2 linked regions of the Hamadaea flava genome follow. The protein of the gene in region 1 interacts with the protein of each later gene in a pairwise test. Links are inferred from orthologs where the notes say so. Each region holds a gene or a part of one and is shown on either strand. Other genes may lie near its edges.

The links. Proteins that work in one complex are often made in the same cells at the same time.
Region 2: the proteins of rsfS (region 1) and HDA40_RS33865 interact in binary tests that used the Escherichia coli proteins (3 or more experiments, as listed by UniProt). The link is inferred for Hamadaea flava from one-to-one orthologs.

What each region holds. Positions count from the first base shown.
Region 1 is NZ_JAMZDZ010000001.1:6,329,727-6,337,400, reverse strand. What follows is about bases 4,068-6,793. They hold rsfS (ribosome silencing factor), read right to left. Parts: upstream 5,761-6,793; coding sequence 5,374-5,760; downstream 4,068-5,373. Other genes in these bases: pepN (aminopeptidase N), read right to left, coding at 6,461-6,793; nadD (nicotinate-nucleotide adenylyltransferase), read right to left, coding at 5,877-6,464; HDA40_RS29650 (histidine phosphatase family protein), read right to left, coding at 4,754-5,377; HDA40_RS29655 (glycoside hydrolase family 3 protein), read left to right, coding at 4,068-4,672. Also shown: HDA40_RS29670 (ATP-binding cassette domain-containing protein), read left to right, coding at 1-784; HDA40_RS29665 (ABC transporter permease subunit), read left to right, coding at 781-1,746; HDA40_RS29660 (ROK family transcriptional regulator), read right to left, coding at 1,826-3,004; more of HDA40_RS29655, read left to right, coding at 3,176-4,067; more of pepN, read right to left, coding at 6,794-7,674. UniProt on the Escherichia coli protein: Functions as a ribosomal silencing factor. Interacts with ribosomal protein uL14 (rplN), blocking formation of intersubunit bridge B8.
Region 2 is NZ_JAMZDZ010000001.1:7,204,291-7,209,866, reverse strand. The notes cover bases 2,513-5,502. They hold HDA40_RS33865 (ATP-binding protein), read right to left. Parts: upstream 4,577-5,502; coding sequence 3,449-4,576; downstream 2,513-3,448. Other genes in these bases: HDA40_RS33860 (VWA domain-containing protein), read right to left, coding at 4,589-5,502; HDA40_RS33870 (DUF5682 family protein), read right to left, coding at 2,513-3,452. In the rest of the region: HDA40_RS33880 (hypothetical protein), read right to left, coding at 1-65; HDA40_RS33875 (universal stress protein), read left to right, coding at 148-645; more of HDA40_RS33870, read right to left, coding at 660-2,512; more of HDA40_RS33860, read right to left, coding at 5,503-5,576.

The DNA of each region.
Region 1 (7,674 bases):
GACCGTGCTGGGCCGGCCGAGCGGAGACTACGCCCAGGTGGCCCACCGGGTGGGTGCGATCGTGGAGAGCCCGGCGTTCTTCGAGAACTTCACCGCGCGCAAGACGTTGGCGCTGCTCGCTACGGCGGGCGGGGTGGCGGCTCCGCGAGTGGACGAGGTGCTCGAGCGGGTCGGCCTGCGCGATCGGGCCGACGAGCGGGTGAAGACCTTCTCGCTCGGCATGAAGCAGCGGCTCGCGGTGGCCTCCGCCCTCCTCAAGGCCCCGGAGCTGCTCATTCTGGACGAACCGGCGAACGGACTCGACCCGGGCGGCATCCACGAGATGCGCACGCTGCTGCGCGATCTCGCTGCGGAGGGCGTCACGGTGCTGGTCTCCAGCCACATCCTGAGCGAGATCGAGCAGGTCTGCGACACAGTCACGATCATCTCGCGCGGCCGCCGCGTGGTCGCGGGACCCGTCGGCGACGTGCTGGCCGAGCATTCCAAGGGCGAATATCTGGTACGCGTGAAGCAGCTGGACCGGGCTCGCGAAGTCCTCGAAGGGGCGGGCCTGACCGTCTCGGCGACCGACGGCCACCTGGTCGTGGCCGGGGTCGCCGACGCGGCCGAGATCAGCGAGGCGCTCGGCCGGGCCGAGGTGTGGCTGACCGAGCTGACCCCGATCGGGGCCGATCTGGAGAGCGTCTTCCTGGACCTGACCGCGACCCGCCCGCTGCCGGGGGCGTACCGGCAGGTCGACGACGCGGTGCGGGTGCAGTCCAGCGAGATGGAGGTCGTCGCGTGAAGGGCAATCTGCTCCGGGCCGAGCTGCAACGGCTGTTCTCCCGGCGGTTCGTGCAGATCCTGACGGCCGTGATGATCGGCGTGTTCGGGGTGACCGTCGCGGTGACCATGGCGGGCAGCCACCAGCCGACCGCCGCCGACTGGGCGAGCGCGGTCATGCAGGCCAACTCCGAGAACGAGATCCACCGACAGCTCTACGACGAGTGCGTGGCCGCGCATTCGCCCGACTCGACGGCCGTCGAGCGGGCGAAGTACCCGAACGTCTGCCGGCTGACCGTCGTACAGCCCGAGGACTTCCTCTACGACACCTACGTCTTCAAGACGTCGATCCGGCCGCTGATCGGGTTCCTGGCGGCGTACCTGGCGTTGTTCGGGTTCCTCGTCGGGGCCACCTTCATCGGGGCCGAACTGGCCAGCGGCGGTGCGACCAATCTGCTGCTGTGGCGGCCGGAGCGCGTACGCGTCCTCGGGGCGAAGCTGGCCGTCCTGCTCGGCTCGGTCGGCCTGTTCTCGGTCGTGTTCTCGGCGATCTACGTCGCGACGTTCTACGGCATCGCCCAGGCGACCGGCTACGTCGGCGGGATCGACTCCGACTTCGTCGGCAACCTCGTCGTCCTCGTCGCTCGCGGTGTCGCGCTGGCCGTGATGGTCACCGCGGTCTCTTTCGGGGTCGCCACCGTCGGCCGGCACACCGCCGCCGCCCTGGGCCTGCTCACGGCGTACGCCGTCGTCTGGGAGGCCGGGGCGCGCCTGGTCATGGAGGTGCTCGGCTATCGGCCGCAGGAGCCCTGGTTCCTGTCGACCTACGTCGGCACCTGGATGACCGGCTCCTTGCAGTACTACATCAGGTACGACGAGTACGGGCACGTCGAGTGGTGGCAGGGCGCGGTTGTGCTCGGGACGCTCGTCGCGGTGGTGCTGGCGACCGCGTTCGGCGTCTTCCGCCGCCGCGACCTCGCCTAGCCCTTTACGGGTGCAGATCAGGGACGTGCAGGCTTCCGGAGGCTCCGGTAGGCCGCACATCCCTGATCTGCAAGGAACGTTAGTTGGTGGTGGAGCCGAAGACCTGGTCGCGTACGGCGTCGAGGCCGGTCAGCAGCGCCCCGCGCAGCACCGGCTCGGCGCCGACCTCGGAGACGACGACGCGCGGCGAGACCACCGAGATCGCGGCGACCTCGTGCTGCACCCGGTCGGCGAGCGGTGTGCCGCCGGCCTGGCCGACTTCGCCGGCGAGCACGACGAGCGACGGGTCGAGGACGACGCCGATGGAGGCGACGCCGAGCGCCAGTCGCCGGGCCAACTCGTCGAGGACGGGACCGCCCTTGGTGCCGGCGGCGATGGCAGCCCGCACCGCTTCGCCCGCCGTACGTCCCTTGAAGCCGTTCTCGCGCGCGACGGCGAGCACCGCGTCGGCCCCGGCGATGGCCTGGAACGCGCCCTTGGCCCCCCGCTTGCTGACGTCCCGAGGCAGGTCCGCGCCGGGGACGGGCAGCCAGCCGATCTCGCCCGCCGCACCGGTCGCGCCGCGGTGCAGCCGCCCGCCGAGCATGACGGCGAGGCCGACGCCGCGGTCGATCCAGACGAGGAGGAAGTCGCCGACACCGCGCGCGGCGCCTTCGTGCGCCTCGGTGACGGCGGCCAGGTTCACGTCGTTCTCGAAGAACACGTCGGGGATCAGGTCCTCGCGCAGGTTGGCGAGCAGACCGCGATGCCAGCGCGGCAGGTCCCACGCGAAGGCGATGTCGCCGGTCGACGGGTCGACCAGACCGGGGGTGCCGAGGACGATCCGGCGGATGTCGCTCAGCGCCGCGCCGCCGAGGTCGGCCGCCTCCAGCACGGCCGAGTGCACGAGGCCCACGGGGTCGTCGGTGTCCCGAGTGGAGTGCTCGACACGGCCTACTATCGAACCTGTGATGTCGGCGCAGGCCGCGACCACGTGGTCCGGGCCGACATCCACGCCGACGACGTAGGCACTGGACGGTGTCACCGCGTAGAGCTGGGCATTCGGACCCCGCCCACCGGCCTGCTCGCCGACGCGCCGGACCAGGCCGCGCTCCTCCAGGCGTTCGACCAGCTGGGATGCGGTGACCTTGGACAGGCCGGTGCGTTCGCCGAGCTGGGTACGCGTGAGGGGACCATGCTCCAGCAAGAGTTCGAGTGCGGCTCGGTCGTTGAGAGCGCGCAGGAGACGGGGGGTTCCCGGGAGACGAGCAGATGACATGGCGGCAGCCTCTGGCGTTTAGTAAAGTTTCTTATTAGATTGGCAATGCTTTACCACTAACGGCTAGGGTACGACGTCTCAGTAGGTGGGGACGTCCCCCCGGTCAAGCGACACGGCCCCGCCGCACCGGCGGAGGTCCACCCCGGAACACGACGAACAGTGGGACACGAGATGACGATCGACCCCGGGCTGCGGCGCCTCATCCTGCAGACCCTGCTCCCCTCCTTCGGTGGACGGACCGAATCGGGCGTGGGCATCGGCGCCGGACGGCTCGACGCCGAAGCCCTCACCGCCCCCCGATGGGCCGTCGACCTGGTATCCGAAGGGCTGGCCGGATTCTGCCTGTTCGGGTACAACATCGAATCCCCCGAACAGCTGGCCCGACTCACCTCGCAGCTGCGGGCGGCCCGCCCCGACGTTCTGATCAGCCTCGACGAGGAGGGTGGCGACGTCACCCGGCTCTACCACCGCAGCGGCAGCCCGTACCCGGGCAACGCCGCGCTGGGATTCATCGGCGACTACAGCCTCACCAGCCGCATCTACCAGGCGATCGGCCAGGATCTGCGGGCCGCCGGCGTGAACCTCAACCTGGCGCCCACCGTCGACGTCAACGTCGCCACCGACAACCCGGTCATCGGCACCCGCTCGTTCGGCGCCGCCACCACGCAGGTCGCCGCGCACACCGCCGCGGCCGTCGTCGGCCTTCAGTCGACCGGCGTCGCCGCTTGCGCCAAGCACTTCCCCGGACACGGCGCGACGGTCAGCGACTCCCACCTCGGGCTGCCGACCGTCGACGTCAGCGAGCAGGTGCTGCGGGAACGGGAACTGCCTCCGTTCGCGACGGCGGTCGCTGCCGGGGTCAAGTCCATCATGACCGCGCACATTCGCGTACCAGTGCTGACGGGCGATCTGCCCGCGACCTTCAGCCGGCGCGTGCTGCACGACCTCCTGCGGGCGGAATTCGGCTTCACCGGCGTGATAGTGACCGACGCGCTGGAGATGGCCGGAGCGGCGCAGGCCGCCGGCGGCATCGAGCGGGCCGCGGTGCTGTCCCTGAACGCGGGCAGCGACCTGCTGTGCATCGGCGCGGACGTGGACCTGGACCTGATCGAGCGGGTCGTCGCGGAGATCGCGACAGCGGTCGAGCGCGGCGAACTGCCGCTGGCTCGCCTGACCGAGGCCGCCGAGCGGAACTCGCAGCTCGCGGCGTGGACGCAGGGTGCGTTCCCGACCGAGATCGAGCCGGACCTGGGCTACGCGGCCGCTGCGCGGGCGATCCGCGTCGAGGGTTCGGTCGAGGGTGTCGAGAACCCGCTGGTCGTGCAGCTCGTCGCGGGCTACAGCATCGCCGAGGGGCCGGTGCCGTGGGGCCTGGCCCAGCACCTGGGCGGCACCGAGCAGCTCACCACGGACGCGGCGGAGACCTCGACCGGTGCGCTCATCGCGAAGGCGGGCGACCGCCCGATCGTGATCGTGGGCCGGCACATCCACCGCACCGAGCCGGCCCGCCGGCTCACCGAGGCGCTCGCGGCCACGCATCCCACGGTGGTCGTGGAGATGGGCTGGCCGGCGGAGTGGCGGCCGGCGGGCGCGAAGGCGTTCATGAACACCTTCGGGGCCAGCCGGGCCAACGGTCACGCGGCGGCGGCAGCTCTGCGCCTCGCGTGACCCGCGGGTGGCCGGACTCTCACGGGGGGAGTCCGGCCACTGATCGCACTCCTGGCGGCTCGGGCAAGCCCTCCCCGGCGGTTAATTCACGTTGTACGCCTGAAGCCGCCAGCGGCCCTTGGACTCGACACGCAGCTCTACCCAGTGGCAGTTGCCGATCGAGCCGAGGGTCGGCAGGAACTCCTCCGGCAATCCGAGGAACGCGGCGACGCCGTACTTGATCGAACCGCCGTGCGTGGTCAGCACCGCCAACCCGCCCGGTACGCGTTCCGCCGTCTCCCGGATCACCTCGCCGACCCGCTTGGCCAGGTCGGACAGGGGCTCGATGCCGTCGCCCGGATCGGGGTCGGCCGCCTCCCACCGCGCCCGGGACTCCGGGAAGCGCACCTTGATCTCCGGCGTCAGCAACGTCTCCCACAAGCCGAACCCACGCTCCCGCAAGCGGGCGTCTCGTTCCGGCCGCATCTCGATCAGCTCGGCCAACGCGTCCGCCGTACGCGCGGCGCGCTGGAGGTCGCTGCTGATGAGCAGATCCGGCTTCAGCGGGGCCAACCGAGCCGCCGCCTGAGCCGCCTGCTCCCGGCCGAGGTCGTTGAGGGGCACATCAGTCTGGCCCTGCACCCGGTGCTCGGCGTTCCAGTCGGTGTTGCCGTGCCGCCAGAGGATGATCCGGGTGCCGGGCGTCAGGCCCTCCGCGCTGGTCATGACGGGCTGTCGGCCAGGTCCCGATCGACGAACTCGATCCGTGGGCAGTCCTTCCACAACCGGTCGAGCGCGTAGAACTCACGCTCCTCGGAGTGCTGGACGTGCACCACGATGTCGACGTAGTCGAGCAGCACCCAGCGGCCCGACCGCTCACCTTCACGCCGAACCGGCTTGGCCTTCTCCGGCAGCTCCAGCAGCTTCTCCTCGATCGCGTCGACGATGGCGAGCACCTGCCGCTCGTTCGGCGCGGACGCCAGAACGAAGGCGTCGGTGATGATCAGCTGGTCAGCCACGTCGAGCAGGACGATGTCTTCGGCCTTCTTGTCCGCCGCGGCCTGAGCCGCGGTCAGCGCCATCTCGACAGCACGCTCGGATGCTGGCACCTGGTTCCTTCCGTCGGGGACGTTTCCCTGACGTCCAGGATCTCACAGGTGGTGGCCTTCGCACCCGCGAGATATGACGCTTATCGCCCTCCGGCGGCGCGGGGATACAGTCCTTTTTAACGGTACAAATGATGTTTTGCGATGTATTGCACGACACCGTCGGGCACGAGATACCAGACCGGCTGCCCGGCGGCGACCCGCGCGCGGCAGTCGCTCGACGAGATCGCCAGCGCGGGCACCTGGACGAGGGTGACCGCCTCCGACGGCAGGTGCGAGTCGCTGAGGGTGAAACCCGGCCGGGTGACGCCGACGAAGTGAGCCAGCTCGAAGAGCTGATCGGCGTCCTTCCACGAAAGGATCTTCGCCAGCGCGTCCGCGCCGGTGATGAAGAACAGCTCGGCCTGCGCGCCGTACACCTCGCGGAGTTCGCGCAGCGTGTCGACGGTGTAGGTCGGCCCCTCCCGATCGAGGTCGACCCGGCTGACCGTGAACTGCGGGTTCGACGCGGTCGCGATGACCGTCATGAGGTAGCGGTGCTCGGCCGCGGAGACCTTGCTGTCCGGCTTCTGCCAGGGCTTCCCGGTCGGCACGAAGACGACCTCGTCCAGGTCGAACCGGTCGGCCACCTCGCTCGCGGCGACGAGGTGGCCGTTGTGGATGGGATCGAACGTCCCGCCCATGATGCCGATACGACGCCGGCTCATCGCAGGTTCCGTTGGCGTACCGCCCGGCGCAGGTCGTCGGTGGAGTCCGCGATCGCCCGCGCGAACTGCGTGTTCAGGCCGGGCTGGGCGAGCATGCGCTCGGCTTGCTCCACAGTGGAGGCGTACGCCGCCGTCACCGGGTAGGCCGCCCCGCCGAGGGTCGCCAGCAGGTAGCCGGACCGCCATTCCTGCGACGCGGGCAGCTCGGTGAAGTACCGCTCGACGTACTCGTCGGTCAGCTCCCAGTGCTCGGCGCGCCAGAAGCCCTGGCCGATCGCCTCCAGCATCCGGTTGGACAGCTCACGGTCGCGGACGATCTGCTCGAACGCGGTCGCCTTGGCCGCCGCCTCGGGCCGCGCGGCCCGACAGCGAGCCGCTTCGACCGCACCCCGCGCGGTCCCGTCGCGGGACTGCTCGGCGTCCAGCTCGGCCTCGGTCAGATCGCCGAGGACGGCCAGCCGCAGCAGCATCGACCAGCGCACCTCGTCGTCGACGGCCAAGCCCTCGGGCAGGTCGCGGCCGGCGAGCCAGGCGCGGACCGGTTCGGCGGGCGTACCGCTGATCAAGGTCCGGAACGCCGCCAGCTGCAAGCTGTCGCCCGGCGCGGCCTGCGCCAAGATCGCCTCGCACGCGTCGTTCACCGCCGCCTGCCCCGCCGCCCGCTGGCCGACCGGGAGGAACCGGCTGATCGCGATGCCCCGGGCGAACCCGAGGATGTGCTCGGCCACGCCGACGTGCGTCTCGGCCGCCAGCGAGCTGCGGATCAGGTCGAGGAAGTCCATCGCGGGGACTTCGCCGTCGCGTACGGCGTCCCAGATCGCGCCCCAGACGACCGCCCGGTCCAACGGGGACGTCAGCTGTCCGAGCAGGCGGGCGAGGTCGGCGCCCCGGGCGAACCTGACCTTCGCGAAGGTCAAGTCACCGTCGTTGAGCAGCACGTCTTCCATCGTCACGCCGTGCAACGCGGCGACCTCGGTCACCGGACCGTCCACACCGGTCTCGATCCGCTTCCGTACGCCGGTGGCCGGTTCGGTCCAGCTGATGCCGATGCGATGCGGCCGAAGCGTCGGGTACGCCGCCGGCGCGGTCTGCTCCACCGCGAAGCCGTTCTCGGTGAGCACCGGTCGCAACGTGTTGACCTGCGGCGACCGCAGCCACTTGTCGGCCCAGCCGGACAAGTCGCGACCGGACGCCTCGGACAGCGACGCGA
Region 2 (5,576 bases), 870 kb from region 1 along the record:
CGGCTCGGCAGCGGCCCGGCGATCAGCAGCGCGATCGTGCCGAGAACGCTCAGCACTCGTCTCATGATGACTCCGTTTCCTTCTCGGTAGGTCATCCAGAGATGTGCGTGCGCCGCCGATTCTTACGCCGGAAGCCATAATGAGGGCGTGAGCGACGGGTGGCCCGAGCGGCTGATCGAGGAGTACGGGCCGGCGTGGCATCCAGGCCCCTTCGAACGAGGCACCGACGGCCCCCGCGTCATCGTCGCCGGCGTCGACGGATCGTCGACCGGCCTGCGCGCCGGGGCGTACGCCGGTGGCCTGGCCCGCCGACAGCGATCCCGCCTGGTCGTGGTCTACGTCGCCACCCCATCGGTGTGGACGGCGATGGCCGCCAGCGCCGCCGCGGCGCAGGAGCAGTTGTTCGACGACCAGATCCAGGAACTGCGTACGCAGATCCGGGACCGGGCCGCCGAGTTCGGCATCTCCACCACGTTCATGGTCCGCCGGGGCGACGCCTTCGCCGAGTTGCGCGACGCCGCCGTCGAACTGCGCGCCGACATGGTCGTGGTCGGCGCGTCCGAGCAGGCCGGACATCGGTTCATCGGGTCGGTCGCCGCCCGGCTCGTCCGAGCTGGGCGCTGGCCGGTGACCGTCGTTCCGTAGTCCGGCCTGCTCGATCAGACGCTGAGCAGTTCGGCCACCGCCTCCGTCGTCTCGCCGTACGCGCCGAGCAGGTCGGCGACCGGCGAACCGGCGTCCAGGACGCCCCACGAACCGGTGACGCCCAGCAGGCCGGCGACCGCGTCCGTCGGCTCGGGATGCTCGGCCAGCAGCCGCGCGACCGGTCCGCCGGAGACCACCACGCCCGCCGCAGCGGCCGGGGCGGCCGCGTCGGGCGACCACGGCGGCGTCCAGCTGTCCAGCTCCGGCAGACTGCCCGGGAAGGTCCGGCCGGCCTCCCGGACGAGGACCGGGACCAACTCCGGGGCCTGCTCCTTCAGCGTCTTGATGAGCTGCGGCAGCCACGGCAGCAGCACCGGGTCGGGCAGCTGCGCGAAGGCCTTCGACAACATCTCGACGACGAACGAGGTGAGCCCCGGCACCGGCACCAGCGCCTGGAGGAAACCGCTGACGTACTGCGGCATCGCGGGCAGCACCATCGGGTTGCCGAGCAGCTCGTCGACCCGCTCCCGCAACCGCGCCAGCGGCAGCAGACCCAGCTGATGGTGCGCCGCCCACAGCAGCGCCACCTTCGCCGGGGCCTCCGGGTGCGACTGCTGGACCGAGATCTCCAGCTGCGCCCGGTCACACCCCAGCGACAGGGCCAGGTTCTCCATCCCGAACAGGAAACCCAGCATCGCCGCGACCTGGCGTACGCCGGTCTCGTCCTCCACGAACGCCGTCGGCAGCAGCGTGCAGTAGTGGGCGTACCCGGTCTTGACGAAGTCCTCGCACCAGCCGGGCAGCCCGCCGCGCTCCCCCGACCGGTAGTACGCGAGCAGCCGGCGGATGCGCTGCAACACCTCCGGAGCCTCGTCGACCGTACGCTCGGCGGCCAGCAGTTCGACCGCCCGCGCGCCGAGTTCGTCGGTGAACCGGCGGCTGCGCAGGTAGAGCAGCGAGTCCTCGACCGCGGTCAAGGCGCCGGCCGCCGTCGCCGACGGCGCCCAGACCTCCCGCCGCAGCCGCTGCTCGAGCACCTGCTCGACGGTGATCCCCTCGTAGCCCAGCTCGATGAGATACCGCTGGCTGCGCCCGATCGCGAGGTCCCAGCTCTCCTGAATGGACTTCCGGCCCAGCGTCCGCTCGCCCATGATCGGGCGGACGACGTCGGGCGGCATCAGCCGCCGCAGCACCCACAGCAGATCCGAACACGGCACCAGTTCGGGCTGCGCCTTCAAGTCCAGCAGCGCCCGCTGGATGGTGCGCGCCTCCACGTTCACCTTGAGCGGTTCGAGCCGGTCGTAGACGTCGCGGGCCAACGGCGGCAACGCGTCGTAGCCGACCTGCCCGATCCGGTCGCCGCCGAGCATGATCTCGCAGAGCCGCCGGACGTCCCGGCGACCCGGCACGGCCTCCTTCTCGATGCAGGTCACCGCGGCGTCGGCGAAGTCGTACGGCGTCGGCCGGGCCCGGTTGCGCATCCCGGCCAGCAGGATCGACGTCTCGAACACCGCGATCGCGTCGGCCGTACTGGCCAGGTAGCCGTGCCGGCGGGCCAGCCGCACGATCTCCACCGACCAGCCCAGCAGCTCCGCCTCGTCCAGGCCGTCCAGCCGCGGCGGGCTGGCCAGGAACTTCGTGAGCTTGTCCGTCACCGGTTCGGCGACGGCCGCCGGCGGTGCCACCGTAGTCTTGGCGGCCGCCCGTTTGCGCGTACCCGTCTGGCCCTGGAGCTGGAACGGCTTGACGCCGGTCCGCGTGAGGGACTTGGCCCAGGTGGCGGCCGCGATCGAGACCGAGCCCGAGGCGAGCCCGAACTGGGCCTCGATCGCCGAGTGGCTGGACGGGATGAGCCCGTAGAGCCACTTGGTGGCCGACCGCGGGCTGATCTCCCAGTCCGAGCCCGTCAGCCCGAACTCCGGCACGTGACTGGCCGCGTGGAACGCGCCGCACACATACAGCGCCTGCGACGGGTCCACTCCGGACGAAGCGAGGTGCTCACGCATCCGCGTCCACATGTAGCGTTCGCGGTCCTCGTCCACGGTGACCCGGCTCGGGTCGCCCGGGGCCAGCCGCCGGAACAGACTGCCGATGAGGACCATGACCTGTCGATACGTCGCATGGTCCGCGCCGGTCGAACCGAGCGGCTGCTCGACGTACTGGTCCCACCACTCCGACCAGTGCCGCACCTTGCCGTGGTGCAGCAGGTACGCCTCCAGCTGGCCGAACCGGGGCCGCAGGTCGCCGATCTCCACGCCGACCGCGTCGCCGTGCAGATCCTTGCCCTCGGCGTCGTCCTCGGAGTCGGCGTCGCCGTCCTGCGTCGTCGTCTCCTCCGCCCGCGGCGACCACTGGAACACGTGGTCGGTCGACCGGTCCACACAGACCAGTTCGACCCCCGGCGTGTCCAGGGCGTACGCGATCGCCTGGTACTCGGCCGAGGCCTCGGTGATCGGCGCGACCACGCTCAGCGGCGACCAGTCCGGCGGGAAGCCGTCCACCTCGGAGGCGAACGCCTGCACCGCGACCGGCAGCTTGCAGTTGCGCAGCTCGTCCAGCAGCGGCCGCAGATCCTCGCACAGTTCGAGGTAGACGACCTGCGGTCGTTTCTCCCGCAGCCGGCGGGCCATCGCCAGCGCCGAGGCCGGCGAGTGATGGCAGACCGGGAAGATCTCCAGCGGCTCCCGCAACGCCCGGTCGACGTCGGTGACGATGCCGGCCAGGATGCCGTCGAGGTCGCCCGGGCCGCCCGCGAACTCCGCCGCCGCCTCCAGCAGCTGGTCCCTCAGGGGATCGAAGGCGGTCATGACAGGGTGGCGATCGCCTCACGGCCGCCGGCGAGGAACTCCGGCCACTCGCCGCCGTCGGCCTTGCTGCGCGGCTCCACCACGCCGTGCCAGTACTTGTTGAGGATGGCCAGATCCTCCGGGCTGCGCCGGGCCAGCGACCCGACCAGCGAACCGGCCAGCGTGTGCGCCTTCAGCTGGGCGTCGCCGAAGAACTGGCTGTGCAGGATGGCGTCCTCCAGCACGCCGATCTGCTCGGCGGTCGACAACGCCGACTCCAGCTTCTCGTCGTCGCTGGTCGCCGAGGCCGCCGCGGTACGCAGGTCGGCGAAGCTCTGCAGCAGGATGTCCAGCAGCGTCGGCGGCACGTCCAGCTCGATCTGGTGCCGCTTGAGCAGCTCGACGGTGCGGAAGCGGACGATCTCCGCCTCGCTCTTCTTGTTCGTCACCACCGGGATGCGCACGAAGTTGAAGCGCCGCTTGAGGGCCGACGACAGGTCGTTGACGCCCCGGTCCCGGCTGTTGGCGGTGGCGATGATGGAGAAGCCGGGCTTGGCGAAGACGATGTTGTCGTCGTCCAGCTCGGGGATCGACACGTACTTCTCCGACAGGATCGAGATCAGCGCGTCCTGCACATCGCTGGTCGACCGGGTCAGCTCCTCGAACCGGCCGACCACGCCCTGCTCCATGGCGGCCATGATGGGCGACGGGATCAGCGAGTCACGCGACTGGCCCCGCGCGATCACCATCGCGACGTTCCACGAGTACTTGATGTGGTCCTCGGTGGTGCCGGCGGTGCCCTGCACGACCAGCGTCGAGTTGCGGCAGATCGCCGCGGACAGCAGCTCGGCCAGCCAGCTCTTGCCGGTGCCCGGGTCGCCGATCAGCAACAGGCCCCGATCCGACGCCAGGGTGACGATGGCGCGCTCGACGAAACTGCGGTCGCCGAACCACTTCTGCGGGATCTCCCGGTCGATGCCGTCGGCCCGCTCCGAACCCAGCACGAACATCCGGACCATCCGCGGGCTCAGCCGCCAGGTGAAGGGCTTGGCACCGGTGTCGATCGACTCCAGGTAGTCCAGCTCCTCGGCGTACTTCACCTCGGCGGGAGCGCGCAGCAGGTTGACTGATTGTTCTTGAGTCATCAGCGTTTTCTCCTAAGCGAGGAAGTTCTTGAGCTCGGTGACGAGTTTGCGGATGTGCCCGGAGATCACCGGGGTGCCCTGATCCTTGAGCTTCTGCCGGAACCAGGGATTGACGCTGGCCTGGCCGCCGCTGTTGACCGAGCCGACCGGAATCAGCTTGGCCCCCGAGCGGTGCACGGCCTGCAGGCCGTTGAAGACAGCCTGGTCCTGCGACTCGTAGAAGTCGGAGATCCAGACGAGCACGGTGTTGCGCGGATCGGCGACCTTCGGCCGGGCCAGGTCCAGAGCGACCGTGCCGTCGGTGCCGCCGCCGAGGTTGGTGCGCAGCAACACCTCGAACGGGTCCTGCACCCACGGGGTCAGGTCCAGCGCCCGCGTGTCGTACGCGATCAGGTGCACGTCGACCTTGGGCAGCCCGGCGAAGATCGACGCCAGGATCGTGCAGTTGACCATGGCGTCGACCATGGACCCGGACTGGTCGACCACCACGATCAGGCGCGCCGGGGTGGTGCGCTTGGCGGTCTGCCGGTAGAACAGCTTGTCGACGTAGAGCCGCTCGTCCTCCGGGTTCCAGTTGGTCAGGTTCTTCCAGATCGTGCGTTCGAGGTCGAGGTTGCGGTACACCCGCTTCGGCGGCACCGACCGGTCCAGCGTCCCGGTGCTGGTCTGCTGTACCTGCGTACGCAGAACCTCGGCGACCTCGTCCACGAACCGCCGGATGAGCGCCTTGGCGTTGGCCAGCGCCACCCCGGACAGGTTGTCCTTGTCCCGCAGCAGCTGCTCGATCAGCGACATGCTCGGAGTCAGCTGCTTGGCCAGTTTCGGATCGGCCAGCACCTCCCGCAGCTGCATCCGCTTCACCAGGTCGCCTTCCACCCCGGCGAGCACCCCGGCCAGCTCACCGGCAGCGCCCGGCCGCGACCGCAGCTGCCCCGGCTCGCAGCCCATCGCCTTCTCGAACCAGCCCGCGTCCGACTGCCACTGGGCCAACTGCGTCGCG